Regions from separate parts of the Laedolimicola sp. genome, predicted to be linked through region 2. Evidence: riboswitches for the same ligand, from Rfam matches in the RefSeq annotation. Region 2 holds a riboswitch; the other holds the start of a gene.

Region 1 (7,885 bases), on a different contig from region 2:
AGCTTCTTGCCGTGCTCATCGTAGTGATACAGAACTTCTGCCTTGCTGACTGCGAACTCATAACCTTCGCGGCGCATATTCTCGATAAGGACGGACAGATGCAGCTCGCCGCGTCCGGATACCTTGAAACGCTCAGTGGAATCAGTCTCCTCCACACGCAGGCTGACATCCGTGTTCAGCTCGCGGAACAGACGGTCACGCAGGTGACGGGAGGTGACATATTTACCCTCTTTACCGGCCAGGGGGCTGTCATTTACCAGGAAGTCCATGGAAATGGTCGGTTCGGAAATCTTCTGGAACGGAATGGCTACCGGGTTTTCCGGAGAGCACAGGGTATCGCCGATATGGATGTCCGCAATACCGGAGATAGCTACGATGGAACCGATAGTGGCTTCATTCACATCTACCTTATTCAAACCGTCAAACTCATAGAGCTTGCTGATTTTTACCTTCTTGAACTTGTCCGGATCGTGGTGGTTCACCATGACCATATCCTGGTTGATGCGGATAGTTCCGTTATCCACCTTACCAATACCGATACGGCCCACATACTCGTTGTAGTCGATGGTGCTGATCAGTACCTGGGTTCCGGCTTCCGGATCTCCCTCCGGAGCGGGGATGTAGTCGATGATAGTCTCGAAGAGCGGAGTCATATCCTTCGGCTCATCGTCCAGGCTGCGCATTGCATAGCCTGCTTTCGCAGAAGCGAAAATGAACGGGCAGTCCAGCTGCTCGTCGGAAGCGTCCAGATCCATGAACAGCTCCAGAACCTCGTCTACCACCTCAGTCGGACGGGCCTCGGGTCGGTCAATCTTATTGACACAGACGATAACCGGAAGATCCAGCTCCAGGGCCTTACGGAGCACGAACTTGGTCTGGGGCATAGCGCCTTCAAACGCGTCAACCACCAGAACAACGCCGTTTACCATTTTCAGAACTCGCTCCACCTCGCCGCCGAAATCCGCATGGCCCGGGGTGTCGATGATATTGATTTTTACATCCTTATAAGTAACTGCCGTGTTCTTGGACAGAATGGTGATGCCTCGCTCACGCTCAATATCGCCGGAGTCCATGACACGCTCCGCCACCTCCTGGTTGGCACGGAATACGCCGCTCTGCTTCAGAAGCTCGTCTACCAGTGTGGTCTTACCATGGTCTACATGGGCAATAATCGCAATATTTCTGATATCTTCTCTTTTCATAAAACAATTCCTCAATGCAAATAAAAATACTTCGTCAACCTTTACAGTTTATCACATTTTCGGCCAATTACAAGGGAAATCTTAGGCTTGCGCGTACTTTTTCGAAAACAACTTAGAAAAAATTTACAGAAATGGTTCTAAATGGAAATATCTGGGCATATATATTTATGAATAATACAGGAGTCCGGCGGAAATCTGCGCGAAAACGTCATTTCCAAAGGGAGAAGAAGGGAGAACACAAACTATGTCAGATAAGGTAATTGAAAACAACCAGGTGTCGGTAAGCGGAGAAATTGTATCGGGATTTACGTTCAGCCATGAGGTATTCGGGGAGGGCTTTTATATGGTGGATATTCTGGTTCGCCGCCTGTCCGATTCGGCGGATCTGATTCCGGTGATGATATCCGAGCGGCTGATTGACATATCCAGGGATTACGTGGGGGAATATATCCGTATCGGCGGACAGTTCCGTTCCTATAACCGGCACGAAGAGAAAAAGAACCGGCTGGTGCTTTCGGTCTTTGCCAGAGAGGTGGAATTTCTTGACGAAGAGGTGGAAAATGCCAAGACAAACCAGATTTTCCTGGACGGCTATATCTGCAAGCCGCCGGTGTACCGGAAGACGCCGCTGGGCCGTGAGATTGCCGATCTGCTCATCGCAGTCAACCGCCCCTATGGGAAATCAGATTACATCCCATGCATCTGCTGGGGCAGAAACGCCCGCTTTGCATCCGGCTTCGAGGTGGGAGGCCACGCCCAGATTTGGGGCCGCATCCAGAGCCGCGAATACGTGAAAAAGCTCAGCGAGACCGAGTCTGAGCGGCGGATTGCCTACGAGGTATCCGTGAGCAAGCTGGAATACGAATACTGATACGCTTGCATTTCCTCCTGTTTTGTTGTATGATAAGCCTGATTATGGAGTAGTATACGGAATTGCTTTAGAAGGGAGTAGCGTATAAAAAATGGGGAAAGCACATGTAACTGTCTTTTGTGGCAACGGGAAGGGTAAGACTTCAGCGGCGCTTGGACAGGGAATCTTCGGGGCCAGCGCAGGAAAATCCGTCATTATTATACAGTTCCTGAAGGGAAAGGTTGGCGAACGTATTGATTTCATCAAGCGTCTGGAGCCTGAGATTAAGGTATTCTGTTTTGAAAAATCCGATGTGAATTTTGAGGCGCTGTCGCCGGAGGAGCAGCAGGAAGAGGCCATGAATATCCGCAACGGCCTGAATTTCGCCAGGAAAGTGCTGACGACGGACGGCTGTGACATATTGATCCTGGATGAGGTGCTGGGGCTGATCGACAGGGGAATCCTGACAATTGAAGAGCTGAAGGCCCTAATTGAAGCCGGAGATGGCGATACAGAGCTGATGCTGACCGGTATCCGGATGTATGAGGAGCTGTATCCGTGTGTAGACGATGTATTTTGCATTGATACATTAAAGTAAAGACAGATGTATCCGTTATACGGACAAATGTTGCGAGATGTCCGGAAAGCGTTGACAAGCGATACACACTGTGCTAATCTGAACATAATTCATATAATTTAATAGGAAGAAAGATAGAGGTTGCGTTTTCCATCAGTACCTTTTCGGATATGGCAGGCATAGACGAAGAAGAGGGAAAGGGGGCGACGCCGAAAGAGATTGTTTCCTGTGAGTAGTTTCTTGGGCATACCGTGAAGAACGATATGACTGTCATCAGTTTTTGATGGGGCGCTATCCGGGGAATAGAACAGAACATGCGATTCTTTTGGGGCGGGCCTTCACAGGTACGCCTCATTTTTAAACCTTATTTCATCTAGCAGGAGGAAATGAAAATGGCTATTTTTAAGGGAGCAGCAGTAGCAATTGTAACACCGTTTTTTGACAATGGAGAGATTAACTATCCGAAGCTTGCAGAGCTTCTGGACTACCAGATTGAAAATGGCACAGATGCCATCGTCATCTGTGGAACCACCGGCGAGTCATCCACACTGAGCCATGAGGAGCATCTGGAGGCTATCCGCTTTACCGTAGAGCATGTCGCTAAGCGCGTGCCGGTCATCGCAGGCACCGGCTCTAACTGCACCGAAACCGCAATCTATCTGTCGCAGGAAGCGGAAAAGTACGGCGCGGACGCTCTGCTTGTGGTAACTCCGTATTATAATAAGGCGACCCAGAAAGGTCTGATTGCTCACTATACCGCAGTGGCAGAGTCCGTAAGCCTTCCGGTTATCATGTACAACGTACCGTCCCGTACCGGATGTAACATCCAGCCGGAGACCGCAGTAGCTCTTGCAAAGAATGTCAAGAATATCGTTGGCATCAAGGAAGCAAGCGGAAATATTTCCCAGGTAGCGAAGCTGATGCAGCTGGCAGACGGATGCATCGAGCTCTACTCCGGAAATGACGATCAGGTGGTTCCGATCCTTTCCCTTGGTGGAAATGGCGTCATCTCTGTACTTTCCAATGTAGCGCCCCGCCAGACCCACGACATGGTCATGAAGTATCTGGAGGGCGACCTGGCAGGCAGCCTTGCTATCCAGCTTGCGGCCATTCCGGTTATCGATAAGCTGTTCTGCGAGGTGAATCCGATCCCGGTAAAGGCAGCCCTGAACCAGCTGGGATTCCAGGTTGGCCCCCTTCGTATGCCGCTGACCGAGATGGAGCCGGAGCACCAGGCACAGTTAAAGCAGGCAATGATTGATTTTGGAATCGAGGTAAAATAACAAATGACAAAAATTATACTTCACGGCTGTAATGGCCGCATGGGACAGATGCTGACCGGACTCCTGAAAGAGGATCCGGAGGCAGAGGTAGCAGCAGGCGTAGACGGATATACCGGTATCGCAAATGAATACCCGGTATTCGCAAGCATTGACGAGTGTGATGTGCCGGCAGACGTAGTTATCGACTTCTCAAACGCAAAGGCAGCGGACGGACTGTTGGACTACTGTGTACGGACCAAAACCCCGGTTGTTCTCTGCACCACCGGACTTTCCGAGGAACAGCTTGCGAAAGTCGAAGAGGCAGCCAAAGAAACGGCTGTTCTGAAATCCGCCAACATGTCTCTGGGTATCAACCTGCTTATGAAGCTTCTGAAGGAAGCAGCTCCGACTCTGGCGGCAGCAGGTTTTGATATCGAGATTGTAGAGAAGCACCACAACCAGAAGCTGGACGCACCCAGCGGCACCGCACTGGCACTGGCAGACGCCATCAATGAGGCATCTGACGGAGCATATCACTATGTATATGACAGAAGCCAGGAGCGTAAGAAGCGCGAAAGCAGCGAAATCGGTATCTCTGCTGTTCGTGGCGGCACCATCGTGGGTGATCATGACGTGATCTTCGCGGGAACTGACGAAGTCATCACATTTGAGCACCGCGCTTACTCCCGCGCTGTTTTCGGCAAAGGGGCGATTCAGGCGGCGAAATTCCTGGCGGGGAAACCGGCAGGACGGTATGATATGAGTGATGTTATCGGTTAGTGTATAGAAAGACGGACGGGTCGGGGCTTTGTAGTTATCTGTGTTCATCGTTTATCTGACAGTGTATGCCACCCACGGACGCAAGGTCCGCAGGTGTCACACACTGTCCGCTAAAACGCTGTACACAATGATAACTACAAAGTCCCGACCCTGGTTTTTGAAGATGCACGGCGCTCCGGACTTTCGTCCATTTGCTCGTGTTCACAAAAGTTTCACTTAAAAATCACAGAATCCATTCAGAAAAAACACAAAAGAGGAATATCCTTAGACAGATACGTCTGCCCGAGGATACTCCTCTTTTTTATTGCAGAAGAGAGAAAAGGGCCGGACGATTACGGAGAAGGAGGAAACAATCTTGATTGAAGTAAAAGATCTCGTGAAACGCTACAGCAAAAACACTGCGGTCGATCACCTGAATTTTCATGTACAAAAAGGTCAGATCTACGGATTCCTGGGTCCCAACGGAGCCGGAAAATCTACTACTATGAATATGATGACCGGCTATCTGGCTCCCACGGAAGGGCAGATTCTTATAAACGGGTACGACGTAGCGGAAGAGCCTATGGAGGCCCGAAAATGCATCGGATATCTGCCGGAGATTCCGCCTCTCTATCCGGACATGACTGTCCTGGAATATCTGCGTTTCGCAGCAGAACTGAAACAGGTGCCGAAAAACGAACGCAGCACGGAGATAGAGAGGGTTATGGATGAAACACGCATCAAAGATATGGAAAATCGGTTGATTCGTCATTTGTCCAAAGGATATAAGCAGAGAGTGGGACTGGCTCAGGCGCTACTTGGGGATCCGGAGGTACTGATTCTGGATGAGCCCATGGTGGGTCTGGATCCAAAGCAGATCATTGAAATCCGTGAGCTGATCCGCGGGCTTGGGAAGAAGCATACGGTTATTTTGAGCTCCCACATTCTCTCGGAGATCAGCAGCATCTGCGACCATGTCCTGATTATTTCCAATGGAAAGCTGGTGGCCAGCGATACGCCGGAAAATCTGGGCAGTTACATGAAACACACAGACGCGATGGAACTGCAGGTGCGTGGAAGCAAAGAAGCCTGTGAACAGGCCATAGAACTTCTGAAGCAAGTCAAGGGGCTGGAAGTGAAGACCACGACAGCAACGTTGGAGGATGTATTCCTGGAATTGACGAATGAGGAAAATAATGGAAATCCAAAGACAACAGAGGAACAGGAAAAAACAGAGAGATTTTCTCTGAGAAAAAAGCTACGCAAAACAGAAGAGAAAGAATTTTCTGTGAAAGAAACAAAATCAGACGAAAAGGAGGAAAAGTAATATGTGTGCGATTTGCAAAAAAGAACTGCGGGCGTATCTGACCTCCATGACAGGCTATATCTTCATGGCTGTACTGCTGGCGGTTACCAGCCTGTACTACGTGGCCAACTGCCTGGTGGGCGGCTATCCGGTATTCGGAGCTATCCTGTCCTCTGTTTATTTTGTGCTGTTGATTATTGTACCGGTGCTGACTATGCGCAGTATGGCCGAGGAAAAGCGCCAGAAGACCGACCAGCTCCTGATGACCGCGCCGGTTTCTCTCTGGAAAATTGTACTGGGCAAATATCTGGCTATGGTGACTGTTTTTCTGATTCCCATGGCGATCCTGTGTCTGTATCCGTTGATCTTATTGCGATTTGGCAGTGTCTCATTGCCCATGGCGTATACAGCAATCCTGGGCTACACCCTATTTGGCGCAGCCTGTCTGGCCATTGGACTGTTTCTGTCAGCAGTGACGGAGAGCCAGGTCATTGCGGCGGTACTGACCTTCGGCGTTCTGTTCTTCCTGAACATGGCATCCGGTATTGCCAACGTTATCGGAGCCAGTGGCCTTCTGGCGTCCATTCTTAACGCCCTTTGTATCTATCAGCCGTTCATTAATTTCGTGCAGGGTATGTTTGATTTGACCGGCATTCTTTACTATATGACGGTCATTGTCCTGGCTCTGTTTCTGACGGTTCAGCTTCTGCAGAAAAAGCACGGAACCTACCGCGCCAGCATGGTGGTTTTCGCCTGTGTGGCCGCCGTGCTGGTGAACCTGACAGCAGGAAAATTACCCTCCCAGTACCTGAAATACGATGTCAGTGACCAGAAGCTGTTCACTACCGGAGATCAGACGGCAGAGATTGTGAAGGGTCTGGACGAGGATATCACCCTCTACCTGATTGCCCAGCAGGGCAGTGAAGATGCCACCTTACAGGAATTGCTGGATCGCTATGCGGGACTGTCCTCCCACATCAAAGTAGAGACGAAGGATCCGGTGCTTTACCCGAATTTTGTCTCTCAGTATACCAGCGAAAATCTGTCTGAAAACAGCGTGCTGGTGGTGGGCCAGAACCGTTCCAAGGCTGTAGATTACTATGATATTTATCAGTATAGTATGGATTATTCCACTTACAGCAGCTCTTTAAGCAGCTTCGACGGTGAGGGTCAGATCACCAGTGCCATTGCCTATGTAACCGCCGAGGATATGCCGGTTATTTATACGCTGGCCGGCCATGATGAGGCAGAGCTGAGTACTACGGTCACTTCGTCCATTGAGAAGGAAAATATTGAACTGAAATCCTTAAGTCTGCTGACGGAGGAGGCTGTGCCGGAGGATGCAAAAGCTGTTATTATCTACGGGGCCATTTCCGATATTTCCGAGGATGAGAAAAATAAGCTGGAAGCCTATATGGAACAGGGCGGACAGATGGTGCTGCTGCTTGGATACACAGACAAGGATACGCCGAATCTGGACAGTCTGCTGGGCGATTATGGAATTACTTTGGCGGACGGGCTGGTGCTGGAAGGCGACAGTCAGCATCATTTGCCGAACTATCCCTATTATCTGCTGCCGGATATTCAGTCCTCGGCATATACCTCAGACGTAAGCTCCCGTTATGTGTTACTGGCCTTTGCTCAGGGTATGACGGAGGCTGCGGATATCAGTGAAGATCTGACTTATGAAAGCCTGCTGACCACATCGGCAAAGTCTTATTCCAAGACCAACCTGGAATCTGAAAATCTCGATCAGGAGGAGGGCGATATTGCGGGGCCCTTTGACCTAGGTGCTGTCGTCACCAAGACCATTGACGAAGACACAGAAGCAAAACTCATCGTGTTCTCTTCTGAGACTCTGCTGGATGAACAGGTAGACAGTATGGTATCCGGCGGCAACAGTACCCTGTTTCTGAATGTCATGAGCCA
Region 2 (7,885 bases):
CAAGCATTATAGCAGTCTTTCTGAAATAATCAACTGTTTTTCCGCTATTTTTTCTTCCTTTTTGCATTATTTCGCCCGTTTTTTCATAAATAACAGATAAGCGAGCAGCAATATGATACCTACCGGCAGAGAAATCAGCGCAGACTGGGTAAATCCTGCCACAATATAGGTAATAAAGGAAATCACTGCTACACTGACCGCATAGGGAAGCTGGGTGGACACATGGTTTACATGGTTACACTGGGCTCCCGCAGACGCCATAATGGTCGTATCGGAAATCGGGGAGCAGTGGTCGCCGCAGACAGCGCCCGCCATGCAGGCAGAGATGGCCACGGTCATCAACGCCGGATGGGTGGTCTGGAACGCGTCTACCACAATCGGAATCAGGATACCAAAGGTTCCCCAGGAGGTTCCGGTGGCAAAAGCCAGGAAGCATCCAACCAGGAAAATAATAGCCGGAAGCAGAGCAACCATACCCTGAGAGCTGCTCTTAATCAGATTAGCCACGAACTCCGCGGCGCCCAGGCTGTCTGTCATGGCCTTCAGGGTCCAGGCGAAGGTCAGAATCATGATGGCCGGAACCATGGCCTTGAAGCCCTCGGGAATGCAGTTCATGCACTCCTTGAAGCCCAGGACCTTACGGCTCACATACAGCAGAATCGTGATGACCAGGGCGAAAGCACTTCCGATGGCCAGACCGATGGACGCATCACTGTTGGAGAAGGCGGTCACGAAGTCCGCGCCGTCAAAGAAGCCGCCGGTGTAAATCATGCCGATAACACAGCAGATGATCAGGGAAAGAATCGGAATCAGCAAATCCTTTACGGAACCATTTCCCACGTTATCCAGGCCTTCTGCGTTGCCGTAAGGTCTGTCCGGCGTAGTAAACAGGTCGCCCTTCTTTGCGTTGTCCTCATGGACCTTCATGGAACCGAAATCAATGTTCAGAATTGCTATCGTAATCATCATAACGATAGTCAGAATCGCGTAGAAATTATAGGGAATCGCGCTGACAAAAAGCGCCAGTCCGTCCTCACCCTCTACGAAACCGGTTACAGCCGCCGCCCAGGATGAAATGGGGGCAATGATGCAGACCGGAGCCGCCGTGGCGTCGATGAGGTACGCCAGCTTGGCACGGGAAATATTGTGCTTGTCCGTCACGGGACGCATCACGCTTCCTACGGTCAGACAGTTAAAATAATCATCGATAAAAATCAGCACGCCCAGGGCTACGGTCACCAGCTGCGCGCCGGTGCGGGTCTTAATATGCTCGCTGGCCCACCGTCCAAAGGCCGCCGAGCCTCCGGCCCGGTTCATCAAGGACACGATGGCTCCCAGGATCACCAGAAACACCAGAATTCCCACATTGTAGCTGTCGGACAGAACGCCTACGATTCCATCCTCAAAGATGTGAAGCACCGTTCCCTCGAAGCTGAAGCCCGAGTAGAACAGGCCTCCCACCAGGATGCCAAGAAACAGTGAGGAATACACCTCCTTGGTAATCAGAGCCAGAACAATCGCTACTACAGGCGGCACCAACGCCCAAAAGGTAGCATACATAACAGGTACATAATCCATTTTTAAAATCTCCTTCCCTCGAAAACAGTCGAAAAAAAGACCGTGAGCACATACTTCCCGACTGTACTCACGGTCCGAACTTCCCCTTCGACCTATGATAGCTCTCCACAGTCCTGTGACAGTCTGACGCATATTCTGCGGCAGCCCAGAAACCCATCCTTCGGAACGGATGAATCCCTTCGGCGGTCTTCCCTTTCCCGGCTGACTGGTTCCGACCTTATGTCAACCGATACTCCTGAAGCCCCGCGCCTCTATCATTTTCTAAAATTGCCTATGTGGCTATCCTATCACGGAATGGGAGGAAGATCAAGTGTTTCTACTATTTCTCTGCAGGATAATGATCCCGTACTCCATCCAGCTTCTTGCTGCCAATCCGTACGTGGAAATTCGGATCTTTCGGAATATCCGGATTGATACCCAGATCCTGCGGAGCCAGGCATGCAACTACCTGCATGGGAATGATATACTCCCACGCGGAAAACAGCGGATCCTCTACAAAATCACAGAGCAGATACTTGTCACTATATTCCTCTACTCCCTCCGGAGATCCGATGAAGTAATTATGGGGTGTCCAATCGCTCAATATCTCTATCAGCTTTAATACACGGGGCTTGTAATCTCCCTTGGAAGCCAGATAGAAAATATGTGCGCTGTCTGTAATGGAATTGTAGATACCATGGAAAAATTCTTCAATATCATATCCGGTTACACCCTGACGGACAGTTTCCAGAACCTTTAAGGCTCCCTCCAGTACATCGGCATACATTCCATCGTATCCGACTACAATAATTCTCTTAGCCGGGAGGAATTCTTCCTTGATCCTGCCATACCATTCTGTTGCGGCCTTTGTCACATTTCCCAGGTTATCGATGACCTTATTCATTCTTTTCAGATAAGCATCTACAGTAGCCTGATCGGTAATGCCCTTGGCCAGAGCCAGCTCCGTCAGCATCATCATCAGCGTCACAGTAGTTCCTGCATAGCCCTTCGTTTTTGCTCCGCACTTTTCATTACCCACCTCAATCCGGGTTTTCGTATCCGCATGCTCAAAAACAAGTGCTGTGGGATTTTCAGACACTGCTGCTGTATACAGTCCTTCTGCAATAGCAGCGTCCAGGCCTTCTACTGTAGAAAGGCTTTGTCCACCCTGGGACATTCCGATCACCAACGTATTCTTATTGAATACCTTTTCGCTGCGTGCAAACTGTGTCGGATACATGCAGAACACCTTCCGGTTCAGCAGCTCTTCCAGATAATTCTTGGCAGAAAGTCCTGCATGATAACTGGTGCCTGAACCAAGCACATAGATCTGCTCAATATTTTTATCCTTAAAATATTCTACAAATTCCTTTGTGATCTCTTTTCTGTTCTCAATGATTCCTCTCAGAACAACCGGAGTTTCACAAATATAATCATACATTTTTGTCTTTTCCATTAGAAAATACCAATAACAGAACCAATAATTCCTACGATAATCATACCCCAGAGAATTGTGGTTGTCTTAATTCCTTTCTGTAATAATTTGTAAGTCCCGAGTGTCAGACACAACGGCAGGAATCCTGTAATAATCGCATCAAAGATATCCTGCACTACAATTTCCGCACCGGAAATTGTAAATACCAGCGGTGTGGAAAGTGATACCATGGACGCTGCCATAGAACCAACTACCACCAGACCCAGAATCTTTGCGGCCTCGGTTAACGCTGCAATTACGCCTCCCTGAGACAGGCCCGCCAGGAAATTTACACCACTCTTATAACCAATACGCAGTCCCTGATAACGCACCAGGAAATGCGGGATATTGTAGATAAGGAGGAACAGAATGGCACCTAAAATGCTTCCCTGTGCTGCCAGGCTGGCACCGATACCTGCACCGATAATACGGAAGGTTCCCCAGAAAAAGGAATCACCAATACCTGCCAGAGGCCCCATCAGTGCTGCTTTTACTGCATTGATAGATTCCTCATCACATTCTTCCCCTGCGTCCTTGGCCTTCTTGAATTTTTCCTCCATAGCAATTGCTGCACCTGTGATAAAGGATACAATAGCCGGTGTGGTATTGAAGATAGCCAGATGCCTCTTCAATGCTTCGGAAGCCTCTTTCTTATCCGGATACAGTTTCTTCAGAGCCGGAACCATCTGATAAGCAAAGCCTACATTCTGCATTCTTTCATAGCAGAAGCATGCCTGCAGCGGAAATGACCGCCAGAAGGTTTTCTTGAATACCTCCTTTGTCATAACAGTTTCTTCGGTTGCTGTTGTCTGATTCACGTTCTCTGCCATTACAGTTCACCTCCCAAATCATCAGATACTGCAGGAGCAGCTGCTTCTTCTGTTTTCTTATTTCCTGCATACTGGAAAATCACATAGGCAATTGTCGTGCCGATGACGGCTGCTCCTACGGTATTCACACCGAGAAGTGCTGTAATTGCCCAGCCCATGAAGAAGAAAGCTACATTCTTCTTGTTAAACAGAAGCTGCATCAGAATGGCAATTCCAAGTGCCGGAAGCATACCGCTGGCTACAGAAAATCCATTGATTACACTCTGCGGAATTTTATCAACAAATGCACTGATAACGGTAGACCCAAGCAGTGCACCGCAGAATACCAGCAGGAAATAAGCAACAAAGAACAGAATGGCGCCGCCCCAGAGAGCGCGGTCAATTCCTTTATAATCACCATTTTCTGCTGCCTTATCTGCCTGATGTACGAAGTAGCCATTGGCAGTTCTACAAAGAATACCTACCAGCTGTCCTAAGGTTGCAATGGGCAGTGCCAGGGCTACTGCTGCACTGACATCCAGCTTGGCACTGATGGCAAATACGGTAGCAAGAATACTTCCGGATACGGTGTCAGGCGGTGTGGCGGAACCAATTCCAACTACACCCATCATAACCAGCTCCAGAGAAGCTCCAATAATAATACCTGTCTGTAAATCTCCCAAAATCAGACCTACCAGTGGTCCAAGAACCAATGGCCGATCCAACATACACATTCCGAATACACGGCTGTCCCAAATACCGATACCGCCCAGAATACCAAGCAGTACTGCATGAATTATACCCATAACCTACACTCCTTCTTTTGAATCTCTCTGTTTCTGTTACCTTGCAAAACTTTTTCTGATATCTGCTGTGGTCAGGCGCTTCGATGTAGGATCTGCCTGCATCACAAGCTCAGCCCCTTTTTTCTCCATGCTGTCCATCACAGCGATATCATCTGCATCCATGTAAGAATTCATATCAATTTTTTTCTTTCCTTCTCCGCTTCGGAGTCCGCCCAACAATACATCCTTGATCGCTCCGTTTGTCCGATCGTACAGATATTCCGCATCCTTCATATCTTTGCAGATTACCATAATCGTACGTGCTGCATGCTTTGGGTTGTTGATCACTGCTACTGCTCCATCCAGAGATTTCATGGAAAGTGTTACCTCCGGCGGTGTGGCCAGTTTAAAAGCCATCTGCATGGTCGCATCTGTAATCAGCTTATCGTTTGCCACTACAATCGTGTCAATCTTGTAATAGTTTGTCCATGCCACGGCTACCTGTCCATGAAGAAGTCTATCGTCTACACGCAATACTTTAATCATCGTTTTCCTCCAATCTTACAGTTCCCCGTCATCACTGATGGATACGGGTTCTGCCTGCTGGTCATTGATCAGTATAATCGTATCTCTGGCTTCCGCCAAAGCTGTACGAATCTGCCTCAGATTTTCTTCTCTGTCATCCGTAAGTTCCAGCATAACCAGTGACACCAGCAATCCCAGATTCAGGCCGCTTACCAGATAAATCTCCGGATGCTCCGCCATAATTCCAATGGCTGCCTGTGTGGTACTGCCGCCCGGCAGATCTGTAATCAGAATTGTCGGCCAATCATTCTCAAAGGAAGCGATCGCATCATTCAGTTTTTGCTTCGTCTGTGCAATGTTTTCATCCATGGTAATGCTCAGCGCTTTCAAATTCTGAACTTCACCGAGAATAAATCTGCAGGACTGCGCAATTCCCTTGGAAAATTCCCCGTGTGTCAGTAAAACAATGTTCTTCATAAGCACCTCCTATAACTGTATATACATTTTACTATATGCTACTATACTTTTACCCTCTTGTCAATCCTATTTTTATATACTTTTAATAATTTTTATTCCATTTCCATTATTTATATCTGCCTTTTTTCTATCTCCCTTGACTTTTTTCATTTCCCCAGCTATCATAAGTATATACAAATATGTGTAAATATAGAAACAAGGAGATTACGATTGAAAAATTCACCGCGGTATCTTGCCATCGCACAGGATATCATCACTCAAATTCAGGAAGGAAAACTTCGCCCTGGTGATCAGATTATGACAGAGGCACAGCTGTGTGAAGAATACGTAGTCAGCCGTATGACCGTCAATAAAGCACTGACTACCCTGGTTACTAAAGGATTTGTGCGCCGTGTCTCCGGAAAAGGAACCTTCGTTCTGGACCAGCAGGTTACCAAATACATCGGAGCTGCCTCGCCCGGAAGCTTTTCCCGTGATATGGCTTCCATTCACACCAAGCCCGGTGCCATTCTGGTAGAATATCGTGTAGTCCGTGCTTCTGAATTTCCGTCTGTAGCTCAGCAGCTGGAGCTGCATGAAAATGATTTTCTGCACTATATCCATCGAATTCGTACCAGCGACGGGATCCGGATTGCTTTAAGTCACACTTATATTCCCTGCAAATATCTTCCTGCTGTTGATGTCTCTGCTTTGGAAGGATCCCTCTATGAATATCTGGATGAAACCTACCATGTACATCCCCAGGCACTGGATTACAGCTTTGCAGCCCTGCTTCCTACCAACCGGCAGAAGGAGCTGCTTCAGGTGGACTCCTGTGCCCTGTTAAAATCTTCCCACCGGAGTATTATCGAGACAGGGGAACTGTTCGAATATACAGAGACCTACTATGCGGGCAACCGCTTTACCTACAAATTTGCCCCACGTTAGGAACCAATGATTTTTTTATAAAAATAGAAGGAACTGTGAACCTGTATTTCTCATGCAGCTTCGCAGTTCCTTCTATTTTCATTTTTATAAATCAGCTATTCTGAAATTTCCCCTGCATAATTCCGCGCAAAGATTTCCTTTACCTCTTCCGGATCCTCTGTCTGTCCCAGCGCCCACATCATTTTCGTCACAATGGCTTCCGTGGTCATATCACGGCCCGGAATGACCCCACAGTCCAGAAGCTTGCGTCCCACCTCATAGAGGGACAGATCGCTCTTCTCATAGAGACACTGGCTGCACACCGCAATGCTGACCCCATGATCCGTCAGCTTCTTCAGCTTGGGAAGGAGGTTCCGCCGCTCAAAATGGGTGCCACCCGCGCCAAAGGCCTCGATGACAACGCCCCGGTACCCCAGCTCCAGCAGGCTGTCAAAAATCTCCGGCTTGGTTCCCGGAATCAGCTTCATCAGAAATACGTCCGTACAGAGCTTATTTTTCAGCTCAAAGGGAGCCGCCGCCTCTTCTCCCGTCCGGCTGTGCTCCAGGTGTACGCCGTCCGCATAGATTTTCCCGATATAGGGCGCGGAAATGCTTTCAAAGGCGTCAAAGCCCATGGTTCGCACCTTTACCGCGCGGCAGCCGCCCATAATCTTATCGTCAAAGGCCACCATTACCCCGCTCAGACCTGCGTCCACCGCCGCGAAGGCCGTCTGCAGGTTCCGCTTGGCATCGGTAAACATCTGGCCGATGGGAATCTGCGCTCCGGTCAGCACCACCGGCTTCGTCAGGTTCTGCAGCATATAGCTGAGTGCGGAAGCCGTATACGCCATGGTATCTGTGCCATGGGTGATGATGATACCGTCATAATCCGGCAGCGCCTCCGCCACCTGCTCTGCCATAAACTGCCATTCCTCCGGCTGAATATTGGAGCTGTCCAGATTCAGGATATCCCGGCTTTCGATCGCGAAGCCTTCCCGCAGCTCCGGCAGAAGTTCCAGAATTCCGTCTCCGGACATTCCCGGGGTCAGCCCCTCCTCTGAATGGGTACAGGCAATGGTTCCGCCTGTCGCCAGCAATAATACCTTTTTCATTCTCTTTGTTCCTCCTTACCCCTGCCAGGGTGCTGCCGCCCGGTCATGAAAATACAGTCGGTATTCCACACCGCTCAGTTCTTTATCCACAAAGGCTCTCGCTTTTTCCACATCCCGTTCCTTCAGGGCCTCCACCAGCTCCAGATGCGCTTCCATCGCCCCCACCGCATCCGCGCTTTTCCAGTCCCGCACCAGCACCCGGCGCAGCTTGTTCAGGGTTCCCTCCAGGGTAGAAATCAG

Evidence for each region. Region 2 has a riboswitch for lysine ahead of ACTRC3_RS00165 (Na+/H+ antiporter NhaC family protein). Riboswitches for the same ligand answer to the same signal wherever they lie in the genome.
Region 1: it holds a riboswitch for lysine, as region 2 does, so the genes downstream of both, dapA (4-hydroxy-tetrahydrodipicolinate synthase) here and ACTRC3_RS00165 (Na+/H+ antiporter NhaC family protein) in region 2, are expected to answer to the same signal.

What each region holds. Positions count from the first base shown of each region.
Region 1 is NZ_JBOKYU010000005.1:73,143-81,027, reverse strand. It holds partial or broken gene ACTRC3_RS02885 (GTP-binding protein TypA/BipA) at 1-1,202, opposite strand, end outside; gene ACTRC3_RS02880 (single-stranded DNA-binding protein) at 1,447-2,073, shown strand; gene ACTRC3_RS02875 (cob(I)yrinic acid a,c-diamide adenosyltransferase) at 2,165-2,650, shown strand; lysine riboswitch at 2,757-2,931, shown strand; gene dapA (4-hydroxy-tetrahydrodipicolinate synthase) at 3,022-3,912, shown strand; gene dapB (4-hydroxy-tetrahydrodipicolinate reductase) at 3,916-4,671, shown strand; gene ACTRC3_RS02860 (ABC transporter ATP-binding protein) at 5,027-5,977, shown strand; gene ACTRC3_RS02855 (Gldg family protein) at 5,979-7,885, shown strand, end outside.
Region 2 is NZ_JBOKYU010000001.1:34,196-42,080, forward strand. It holds gene ACTRC3_RS00165 (Na+/H+ antiporter NhaC family protein) at 67-1,578, opposite strand; lysine riboswitch at 1,669-1,840, opposite strand; gene ACTRC3_RS00170 (SIS domain-containing protein) at 1,898-2,998, opposite strand; gene ACTRC3_RS00175 (PTS system mannose/fructose/sorbose family transporter subunit IID) at 3,013-3,861, opposite strand; gene ACTRC3_RS00180 (PTS mannose/fructose/sorbose/N-acetylgalactosamine transporter subunit IIC) at 3,861-4,646, opposite strand; gene ACTRC3_RS00185 (PTS sugar transporter subunit IIB) at 4,683-5,171, opposite strand; gene ACTRC3_RS00190 (PTS sugar transporter subunit IIA) at 5,187-5,627, opposite strand; gene ACTRC3_RS00195 (GntR family transcriptional regulator) at 5,838-6,554, shown strand; gene ACTRC3_RS00200 (asparaginase) at 6,650-7,645, opposite strand; gene ACTRC3_RS00205 (GntR family transcriptional regulator) at 7,661-7,885, opposite strand, start outside.